DNA from 2 places in the Nesterenkonia flava genome. Region 2 is predicted to be linked to the other one. Evidence: riboswitches for the same ligand, from Rfam matches in the RefSeq annotation. Region 2 holds a riboswitch; the other holds the start of a gene.
The links. A riboswitch is a leader RNA that binds a small molecule or an ion and turns the genes downstream of it on or off. The one in region 2 is predicted to bind S-adenosylmethionine.

Region 1 (5,571 bases), on a different contig from region 2:
CACCAGGACCTCACGGATCATCTCGGCCTCAATCTGGGCGCCGTACCCGTCGGTCTGTAGCAGCAGCAACGCCGCCCCACGCTGGGCCAGATCTGACCCGTGCGCCCCATCCAGAGCCTGCATGGTCCCGCGGTCCAGCAGCTCCATAATCGCCGGCTGCACACGCGCCCTACCGATCTCCAGCACGCCCTGTGCGGCAGTGGGCAGGTCATCGAAGAACGCCGCGATCGTCTCTACCTTCGGACTCAGGTACCGCAGCCGCACCGTAATGCCCACGATGATGCCCAGCGTCCCCTCCGAGCCCACAAACAGGCTCGTCAGGTCATAGCCGGCCACCCCCTTGAACGTGGCGGAGCCCGTGCGGATCAGCGTGCCGTCGGCCAGCACCACATCCAGCGCCAGCACCGAATCCCGGGTCACCCCGTACTTGGCGCAGCGCAGACCACCGGCATTAGTGGCCACGTTCCCACCGATGGTCGAGGTCCGGTAGCTGGCGGGATCCGGCGCGTACATCAGCCCGTGCTCCGCGACCGCCGCGTTCAGCTCCGCATTGATCACCCCGGGCTCGACGACGGCGACCTCATCCTCCGGGCGCACCTGCAGAATCCGATTCATCCGCGTCAGGTTCAGCACCACCGAGCCAGTCACGGCGTTCGCCCCGCCGGAGACGCTGGTGCCGGCCGCACGCGTCACCACGGCCACGCCGTGCTCGCCCGCCAGGCGTACCAGCTTCTGAACGTCCTCTACCGACTCGGCGAAGACCACCGCCAGGGGCAGCTGAGTCTCCCAGTGCTCGAGCGGGCCCTGGTCCACCGCATGAATCCGCAGGTCAGCTTCAGCCATAGAGACAGCGGAAGCGTCGAAGGCATCCTCAAGGGCGCCCAGAAAATCAGAAGAAGCCATGGGGAACAGTCTATTTCCGGCGTCGTCGTGCGTGCCCTGGTGCGGCCACCGCGTCCTCACAGTGAGACAAACCCGCCCGCACATTGTGAGCGGACCCCTCCAAACCCCTATGATGTAGCGGCTTGCGCGCGGCCGCGCATCACACGCACACTCACCAAGGGGACACACGCCACATGAGCCAGCAGGCTTACCTCAGCGCCGAGGGCCACAAGAAGACCCGTGAAGAGAAGAAGGTCCTGGCCGGGACCCTCGTGGGCACCACCATCGAGTGGTACGACTTCTTCATCTACGCCCAGGCGGCAGGCTTTGTGTTCGCCGCCCTCTACTTTGACCCGCTGGCGGCCGAGAACCCCGCGCTGACCCAGCTGATCTCGTTTGCGACCATCGGCATCAGCTTCCTCTTCCGGCCCCTGGGCGCCATCCTGGCGGGCTGGCTGGGCGACCGCTACGGCCGCAAACTGGTGCTGGTGCTGACCCTGCTCGGCATGGGCGGGGCCACCGTGGCCATCGGCCTGCTGCCCACCTGCCGCCTGGGGCCTGGCCGCACCGCTGCTGCTCATTGTGCTGCGCATCCTCCAGGGCCTCTCCGCCGGCGGCGAATGGGGCGGTGCCGCCCTGCTCGCCGTGGAGCACGCACCCCGCCACAAGCGCGGCCTGTTCGGCATGTACCCCCAGATCGGCGTACCGATCGGCATGTTCATGGCCGCCACCTCCATGTTCGGCCTGCGCGCGATCCTCACCGAGGAGCAGTTCCTGGAGTGGGGCTGGCGCCTGCCCTTCCTCTTCTCCTTTGTGCTGATTGTGGTCGCCTACCTCATCCGCCGCCGCGTGGAGGAGTCCCCGGTCTTCTCCGAGATGAAGCAGCGCAAGAAGGAATCCTCCGCGCCCCTGAAGGTGCTGCTGACCACCCATAAGAAGAGCGTCTTCCTCACCGCGCTGATCTTCGCCGCCAACAACGCCGCCGGCTACATGATCATCGTGTTCTTCGCCTCCTACGCCACCAACGCTGTGGGCATGGACGGCACCGCCACCCTCATCGCCGCCCTGGTGGGCAGCGTGGGCTGGTTCATCTTCACCTACCTGGGCGGCTGGATCTCCGACCGCATCGGGCGCGTGCTGACCTACCAGATCGGCTTTGTGATCCTCATCGTGTGGTGCATCCCGATGTGGTTCCTCATCGACACCGGCTCCCTGGCGCTCTTCGCGCTGGCCGTGTTCGTGCTGACCATCGGCCTGGGCCCCTCCTACGGACCGCAGTCCGCCCTCTATGCAGAGATGTTCCCCGCCAACGTGCGCTTCTCCGGGGTCTCCATCGGCTACGCGTTCGGCTCCATCATGGGCGGCGCCTTCGCCGCGACCATCGCCCAGGCCATCTACAACGCCACCGGCCAGGGTTGGATGATCGGCCTTTACCTCTCGGGACTCTCCCTCATCTCGCTCATCGCCGTCTCTATGGTGCCGAAGTCCCTGCAGGGCATCGACCTCAACGAGACGCGCCACGAGGGCGACACCACCCCGGACGACGACGCCGCAGCCCGCAAGCCCGAGCTCGTCTAGCCGGTATTCGTCCAGCCTGGGCCACCCGCCGGTGCCCGTCATCGGGCTCTCGTGTCTGCGCCCGGGGCGCGCCGCCGATTCGTACGAATTCGCACCCCCTTTATGCACGCTGGGCGCTGCGTAAGGGGGGTGCGAATCCGCGAACTGGTGTGTGATTCGCCGAGCGAGGAGGGCGTCGTCGTCGGGCGTACCGTGTACAGGTCTTCGCGCGGTGAGCCTCTGCGCGCTCAACAGCCTGCCGATAGGGTGAAGACCATGTCTGCCGGCCGCTACGCCCCTAGTCCCTCGGGGGATCTGCACCTGGGCAACCTGCGCACCGCATTGCTGGCCTGGCTCTTCGCCGCCTCCACCGACCGGCCCCTACTGCTGCGCTACGAAGATCTCGACGCCGGACGCACGGTGCCCGGCTCAGCCGACCGCCAGCGACGCGACCTCGAGGCCCTGGGGATCACCTTCTCCGGAGAGGTCCTGCATCAGTCCCAGCGCAAGGAGATCTACGACGACGCCGTTACGCACCTGAGTGTCCAGGGCCTGGTCTACGAGTGCTTCTGCACCCGGCGCGAGATCCAGGAGGCCGACCGGGCCCCGCACGCTCCGCCCGGGGCCTACCCCGGCACCTGCCGGAACCTCAGTGAGGATGAGCGGGCACGACGACGCCATCAGCGGCCCCCAGCACTGCGCCTGCGGGTGTCCGAAGACGCCGCGGGGGCCCATGAGCTCAGCGTCAGGGACCAGCTGCTAGGGCAGATCACCGGCACCGTGGATGACTTGGTACTGGTCCGCAACGACGGGGCAGCGGCCTACAACCTTGCCGTCGTCGTCGATGATCACCTCACCGGCGTGGACCAGGCGGTCCGCGGGGATGACCTGGCCTCCTCCGCGCCGCGACAGGCGTATCTGCGCGGGCTGCTCTACGGGCCAGAGGCCCAGCAGGAGGTCAGCTACGCGCACGTGCCGCTGGTGCTCAATGCCGAGGGCAAGCGCCTGGCCAAGCGCGATGGCGCGGTCACCCTTGAGCAGCTCAACAGCCAGGGCGTCACCGCAGAGGCGGTGCGAGACCGTTTGCTTCTGTCCCTGGGGCTGCCGCCCGGACCCTTGGATGAGGTGGTGAAGGACTTCGATCCGCAGGCGCTGCCGAGTGAGCCGTGGATCTTCGACGCCGGAGAGACTTCCGACGCCGGAGGAGCCTACACCGATCCATCGTGAGCCCCGGCGGCTGAAACGCCCAGCGCCGAGATTCCGGCCTCAGCCGGTGCCGGCCGAGCCGCTCACCTGGTGGAACGCGACTTGCCATCCGCCGTGTCACACGGCACACTCGTTTTTAGGTCAAGAGTGCCAGCGTTAAACCCCGGTTTGCTGGCCGGCAACCCTCCTACCGCGGTGGGGTGCCCCGGGTGAGGACCTGGCCCGCGGAAGACGCCGCCGGGCAAGCGCGAGTTACACCAGGAGTTTTCTCCAATGTCGGAGCACACCCACACCCCGCACCAGTCCATCCCTGCCCAGCCTGTCGGCGCCGCCTGGCAGCTCGAGACCACCATCGCCGCCCTCGAAGGCGGTGCCCGCGCCCAGGCGCTCAGCCGCGGTGAGGACGCCCTGCTGCTGGCGGTCCTGCACGTGGCGGAGCCTGGCGCCCACGTGGTGGTCGCCCCCTCCCTGTTTGGCGCCCACACCGGGCTGTTCACCCAGCGGCTGCCCCAATTCCAGGTCAGCGTCGACGTCGTGGAGGATCCCGACGACGCCGAATCCTGGCGCGCCCAGCTGGGGGAGTCCACCGTGGCCCTGATCGCCGAGTCCATCGCGGATCCCCGCGGAGATGTGCTGGACTTCGAGGAGATCGCCGCCGTGGCCCACGAGCACGATGCGGCCCTGATCATTGATTCCACGGCCGCCACCCCGGCACTGCTGCGCCCCCTGGACTTGGGGGCGGACCTGGTGGTTCACACCTCGGCCCACCTGCTGGCCGGCGTCCCCGAGGAGGCCGGGCTGCTCATCGACGCGGGTACCGTGGAGCCCGCAGCCCGCGAGACCCCTGAGGTAGGCCAGCCACTGGGAGAAGACACCGCCGCCCGGATTCTCGCCGGCCTGCAGCACCTCGCCGTCCGCCTGACCCGCCAGACAGAGAACGCTGCCCGCCTCGCGGCGCGCCTCTCCGCACACCAGGGCGGCGCCAGCCGCGGCGTGCACCGGACTTACTACTCGGGTCTGGCCTCCAGCCCCTGCTACGAGCGCGCCGGCATCTACCTGCGCCGAGGCTCCGGCCCCCTGGTCTCCTTCGAGGTCCGGGCCCAGCGGGAACCCGCCGCCCAGTCGGCAGCCGCGCTCGCCGTCGTCGACCTGCTCTCACGGTTTACCCACGCCGGGCACCGCGTCACGCATCCTGCCAGCAGCACCCACGCCCACCTGGGCGAGGACCAGCAGCGCGAGGCGGGGGCGCGGCCCGGGCTCGTGCGCGTGGTGGTCGGTGACGAGCCGGTGGAGGAATTCCTGGCTGCCCTCGATCAGGCCCTCGCGGGTCTGCCCGGAGCCACGGCCGCCGCCAATGTGACGCCGTATGAATCTCCCGCACAGGACCACGAGCCCGCCGTGCCGGGCCGGGGCTTAAGGTGATCGGGTGCTGAGCGAGACCACCACACGGCAGCGGCCGGCAGCCCCCGAGGAGCTGATCCCCAACGACTTCGGAACCCGGCCCGCCGGTGCCTTGAAGACCGTGCAGCTGGGGGAGTACACCTTTGAAACCGGCGGGTACCTGCCGGAGGTAACCCTGGCCTATGAGACCTGGGGTCAGCTCAATGCCGCCGGGGACAATGCCGTGCTGGTGGCCCATGCCCTGACCGGGGACTCCCATGTGGCCAGCAGCGAGGCCGACCCCAGCATCGGCTGGTGGGAGGGTCTGCTGGGACCCGGCCGGCCCATCGACACCCAGAAGTGGTTCGTCATCGCTCCCGCCATGGTGGGCGGTTGCTACGGCTCCACCGGTCCAGCCTCGCTCGACCCGGAGGGGATCCCGTGGGGTTCCCGGTTCCCCTTTGTGACAATCCGTGACTCCGTGCACCTGGAGCACCGGCTTGCCCGGCACCTAGGCATCGCCGGCTTCCACACCGTCATCGGCGG
Region 2 (5,571 bases):
ACCTGCTGGCCATCACCTATGAGGGCCATGATCCGCCCGCTCGACTGCGAGATGCGCTGATGTTTCGTGACGGCACATGCCAGGCCCCCGGATGCAGCGTGCCCGCAGAACGCGCGGACCTGGACCACCGGATCCCCTGGGGTCCCGGCGCTCGCGGCCGGACCACGGCCTCGAACCTCTGGAGCCTGTGCCGCCGGCACCACCGCATGAAGTCTCACGGCTACCTAGCGAACGGGCACCTGGAACCCCCGCCACCCGAGGAGGGCTGAATCGCTAGCGCTTCCCCGCAGCTGCCGCCGGGACCTCGGGCTGGGCCTGCGCAGCGCCGATCTCCATAACCTCGGGCTTCCCAGCGTTGGCTTTCACAGCGTCGGGCTCCGCAGCTCCGGTCGCCACAGCGTCAGGCTCCCCGGCGCGGGCGCCCGCAACATTGGTCGCCTCAGTCTCGGTTTTCGGCAGGAACGTATTAAGCACCACGGCCACGAGCATGGCCGGCACGATTCCGGAGCCCAGCAGCAGCTGGATATCGCTCTGGAAGCCCGAAAGCACCTCCTCCGGGGCCAGCGAGAAGCCCAGACCGGATCCCAGGGAGACCGCGAGGATCAGCAGGGCTCGGCGATCCAGCGTCTCCTGGGCGATCACCTGGACACCGGCCGAGGCCACCATCGAGAACATCACCAGGACAGCACCGCCCAGCACCGGGTAGGGGATCGTGTTAAAGACGGCCGCGATCTTGGGCACGAATCCGGCCAGGAGAAGAATGCCGCCGGCGATCGCCACCACGAACCGGCTGACCACACCGGTCAGGGCGATGACCCCGGTGTTCTGTGAGTACGTGGTGTTCGGCAGCCCGCCAAAGATGGCGGCAATGGAGGTGCCGATGCCGTCGGCCATTACTCCTCCGCTGAGTTCACGGGCGGTGGGAGCCCGGCCGGCTCCCGTGCGCGCCACGGCGGTGATATCACCGATCGACTCCACGGAGCTGGCGATCGCGATCACGGTGATCGCCACGATCGCCGCCGAGTGGAAGTCCAGACCGAACTGCAGCGGCGCCGGAGCGAAGAACCACCCTGCCTCGGCCACGGGGCTGAAGTCCACCATGCCGGCGGCCAGCGCCACAGCGTAACCGGCGATGAGCCCGATCAGCACAGCAGCCACGGAGGTGAAACCGCGGGTGAACTGATTCAGCGCCACGGTGACAATGACCACCACGGCGGCCACGCCGTAGTACTTCAGCGCACCGAGATCGCCGGCCGCCTCCGCGGGCGAGCCCCCGGCGGCATAGTTGATGGCGGTGGGCATCAGACTGATCCCGATGATCAGGATGATGATTCCAGCTACGAACGGCGGGAACAGGCGTGCCAGCCAGCGCATGGAACCCCCAAAGACCACCTGCACGACGCCGGCAATCACCGCGCCCCCGAACACGGCCCCGATGCCGTACTCGTTACCGATGGGGATGGCCACCGCCAAGAACGCGAAGGAGGTTCCCTGCATCACCGGCAGCCGAGCCCCGACGGGTCCCACGCCCAGGGTCTGCAGCAGGGTCGCCACGCCGGACATGATCATGGCGATCTGCACCATGAGGGTGACTTCGCTGGTCGCCATGCCGATGGCTCCGCCCACGATGAGGGCCGGCGCGGCGTTGCCCACGAACATGGCCAGAAGGTGCTGCACCGCCAGGGGCACAGCGCGTTTCAGGGGCGGCATCTCGTTGACACCGTCCCGCGGCGCCGCGGCTGCACCCGGCGAGGGCGATGGTGCGGACAGTCGTGATGCCTCAGTGAGGCGGGGTGCCTCAGCAGCAGGTGTGGCGGCCATGTCATCTCCTCGTCAGCGCAGAGCACCCCGGAAGGGGGCTTCTGCTTCGAGGGTAGAAAGCCGCTGTTATCGGCAGATGCCTGCCGTGTTACGCGCATGTGAAACACAAAGCGGCAAGACCATGGCATGGCTGCAACACATGTTTCACCACGTTCGACGGTGCCGACTGCTCAGCCCTGGAAACGCTTGAGGAACTCCTCTTTGGGCACCTCGGTCGCAGCTGCACTGAGGTGCTGGAATGCCCCGCGGTACTGGGCGGCGGGATGGCTTTCCGGCAGCCGGTCAGACCCGGTGATGGAAGCCCGCAGGCTCGACGACGACGTCGCCTCCTCAGGCCTGCGCGCCAGTCCTCGTTCGCGCAGCACGGGCAGCACATGCTCGATGAACTCGTCGTAGCTGCCGGGAATCGTGGAGTTGATGATGTTGATGCCGTCGATCCCGGCATCCTGCCAGGCCGCCAGCTCATCGGCGATCTTCTCCGGGGTGCCCACCACGCGGGTGGACTGGGCCCGGAAGTGCGCCAGGTCCCGCAGGGTCACGCGGCCATTGGGCGCCATGCGCTTGATCTCCGAGAGATGCCCCTGGGCGCCTTCGGTGTGCTCGAGATCGTCCAGCGGCGTGTCGATGGGCAGGTGCCCCACATCCACTCCGAGGCTTCCGGCGGTGTGGGCAATGAGCGCGTGATCATCGATCGAGGCGTCGAGCTCGGCGGCCTTGACCTGAGCCTCTTCCTCGGTGGAGCCGATCACAAAGGAGAGCCCCTGAATAAACTTCAGGTCCTCGGGACGGCGGCCGAACTTCTTGGTCCGCTCCTTCACATCCTGGGCATGGGAGGCGGCGATGTCGCGCCGCGGCGCCATGGAAAAGGTCGCCTCAGCGTGCTGGGCGGCCACGTCGCGGCCACGGTCGGAGGAGCCGGCCTGGAAAAGGTAGGGGGTCCGCTGCGGTGAGGGCGAGGACAGGTGCGGCCCCTCAACACGGTAGCGGTCGCCGTCGTGGTTGATCTTGGAGACCTTGGCGGGGTCGGCGTGCAGGCCGCGGCCGCGCTCGTGCTCTGCGGTCTTGTCCTGCAGCAGGGCACCGTCCTCCCAGGAGCCCTCCCACAGCTTGTAGCAGACCTCGAGGTACTCCTCGGCCCAGGCATAGCGGTCGTCGTGCTTGGCCAGACCGTCGCCGCCGAAGTTGCGGTGGGCGTTCTCCTGCGAGTTGGTGACCACGTTCCAGCCCACCCGGCCCCCGGAGAGATGATCCAGGGTGGAAAGCTGCCGGGCAAAGTTGAACGGGTGGGCCTGAATGACCGACGAGGTCAGGGCCAGCCCGATCCTGTCGGTCACCGCGGCCAGCGCGGAGATCAGCACGAGCGGATCATTGGAGGGGATCTGCAGACCCTTGCGCACATGGGAGGCCCAGCCGCCCTCGTGGTCGCCGTAGAGACCGACGACGTCGGCGAAGAACGCGATGTCGAACCCGGCATCCTCCAGCTTCTTCACCAGGGAGATCCAGTGGGGAAGCTCGTTGAAGCGGTGCTGCTGGGCCTCCTCCCGCCGCCAGGCGCCACCGATGATGTGGCTGGTGGTGTTCATCAGGAAGGCGGACAGGATCAGGGGCTGGCGGGACAATCAGGCCTCCAAGGATGCGGGCGCGAGCACCGTGAGGGCGCGCGAGAGTCGGGGAGTAACGGACAGAGTGACCGGGCAGGTCAGGACACCGGTGTGTCGGCTCTACAGAAGAGGGTTGAGCTCTTTGAACTGGCTCTGATGAAAGACCAGACCCTGAGCATCCTCATCAAAGCCCAGATCCAGAATCTCCAGCACAGCAATATCATGATCCCCAGCCGTGAACTGACTAAAGATCCGGGTCTTAAACCACAGCGGAGAACCCTCCAGGACAATCGCCCCATCACCATCAACACTGCGGCCCACACCCTCAAAACGACCAGCACGATCCTTCGAGGCCAACTGCCGCGCCACATGGCACTGCTCCCGACCAATCACCGAAACCCCTAGATGAGTCGCCTCATCACGCAGCTTCGGCCAGGTCGCCGACGTATGCTGAACCGCCACCGTCACCAGCGCCGGCTCCAGAGAAACCCCCACCGTGAAACTCGAGGCCACCAGAACCTCAGGGTTCTCCTGGACCTCGGCAGCAATCGCCACCACACCCTGAGGAAACTGACCCAACGCCTTACGCAGGTCCAAAGGATCAAAGCGGGGTGCTGCGGCCTCGCTGTTCACGGCCGTGGCGGTGTTCGCAGTGCGGGCTAATGCGGGTGCTGAAGTGCTCATGAATGCTCTCCCATCGATCCTGGCAGTAGCACCCGGCGCGAGAGCCTGCACGCGTTTCACGTGCACAGGATCCCCGGGTTGCTGCGGCGTCGACGAGCCAGATCTCTCGGCCGCTCGGGATGGTTACTGTTTCCACAGTACGCCCCGCACACCGCGTAGTTCAAAGGGTTCCACACTCTGAGCGCAACAGGAGGCAACAAAGGTGGAATGGGCCACAGGAGAATCTGCGCGGCGGCGGGGACGTGAGGACTGCGGGTGAAGGACTACAGGTCGGAGGAGACCGACCAGATGTTGATGCCGGACTCGCCGCGGGTGATCTCGTCAATCTCGGTGAGTTCCTCGCTGGTGAAGGAGGTGTTCTGAACGGCCGCGAGGTTCTCATCCAGCTGGGCGGTAGAGGAGGCTCCCAGCAGCACCGAGGTGGCGCCGCCGTCGCGCAGCAGCCAGGCGATCGCCAGCTGGGCCAGGGTCTGACCGCGTCGGGACGCGAGGTCGTTGAGCCGGTTCAGGCGGGCCAGGTTGTCCTCGCTGAGGTGGTTCTCGAACAACGTGGAGCGGCCGCCGGAGGGCTTGGCGTTGGGATCCTTCAGGTACTTGTTGGTCAGCAGGCCCTGGGCCAGCGGGGTGAACGCGATCGAGCCCATACCAGTGTCCTTCAGGGTCTCCAGCAGGCCATCCTCGACCCAGCGGTTGAGCATGGAGTAAGCGGGCTGGTGGATGACCAGCGGGGTGCCCAGGTCGTTGGCGATCGCCACGGCTTCAGCGGTGCGCTCGGCCGAGTAGGAGGAGATGCCCGCGTAGATGGCTTTGCCCGAGCGCACAGCGGTGTCGAGCGCGCCGATGGTCTCCTCCAGCGGGGTATCGGGATCCACGCGGTGGGAGTAGAAGATGTCGACGTACTCCAGGCCCATGCGCTCCAGGGACTCGTCCAGGCTGGAGAGCAGGTACTTGCGCGAACCGAAGTTGCCATAGGGTCCGCGCCACTGATCCCAGCCGGCCTTCGACGAGATGATCAGCTCGTTGCGGTAGGGCTGGAAGTCCTTGGCGAAGATGCGGCCGAAGTTCTCCTCGGCTGCCCCGTAGGGCGGGCCGTAATTGTTGGCCAGGTCGAAGTGGGTGATGCCGGCGTCGAAAGCGTGCCGAATGATCTCCCGCTGGGTGGCGAACGGGGTCGTGTCACCGAAGTTCCACCACAGACCCAGGGAGATGGGCGGAAGCAGCAGGCCGGTGCGGCCCACGCGGCGGTACTCGAACTGCTCATAGCGGTTCTCGGCTGCGGCGTAGGGGGTGTGGGTCTCGGTGCCCCACGGCGAAACGTCTACGGACTGGGCCGGTGCGGCCTGTGCTGACTCTGTCATGCGTCCTCCCAAAGGGTCGGGGTGCAGGTGGGCTGCGGCGTCGTCGTCATCCTACCCGCCAGCGTGAACTGGATAGTTCAGATTGCGGGTGGGGTGAGGATCAGGTG

Region 1: linked by a shared signal. The riboswitch ahead of RH857_RS10345 (PLP-dependent transferase) and the one ahead of RH857_RS10605 (flavin reductase family protein) in region 2 are both predicted to bind S-adenosylmethionine.

The regions. Positions count from the first base shown of each region.
Region 1 is NZ_JAVKGT010000027.1:33,931-39,501, reverse strand. It holds gene RH857_RS10360 (FAD-binding oxidoreductase) at 1-903, opposite strand, end outside; partial or broken gene RH857_RS10355 (MFS transporter) at 1,077-2,460, shown strand; gene gluQRS (tRNA glutamyl-Q(34) synthetase GluQRS) at 2,716-3,666, shown strand; SAM riboswitch class IV at 3,785-3,899, shown strand; gene RH857_RS10345 (PLP-dependent transferase) at 3,919-5,067, shown strand; gene metX (homoserine O-acetyltransferase MetX) at 5,120-5,571, shown strand, end outside.
Region 2 is NZ_JAVKGT010000029.1:7,295-12,865, forward strand. It holds gene RH857_RS10590 (HNH endonuclease signature motif containing protein) at 1-269, shown strand, start outside; gene RH857_RS10595 (uracil-xanthine permease family protein) at 274-1,821, opposite strand; gene RH857_RS10600 (LLM class flavin-dependent oxidoreductase) at 1,992-3,440, opposite strand; gene RH857_RS10605 (flavin reductase family protein) at 3,543-4,055, opposite strand; SAM riboswitch class I at 4,114-4,232, opposite strand; gene RH857_RS10610 (aldo/keto reductase) at 4,370-5,464, opposite strand; gene RH857_RS10615 (acyl-CoA dehydrogenase family protein) at 5,565-5,571, opposite strand, start outside.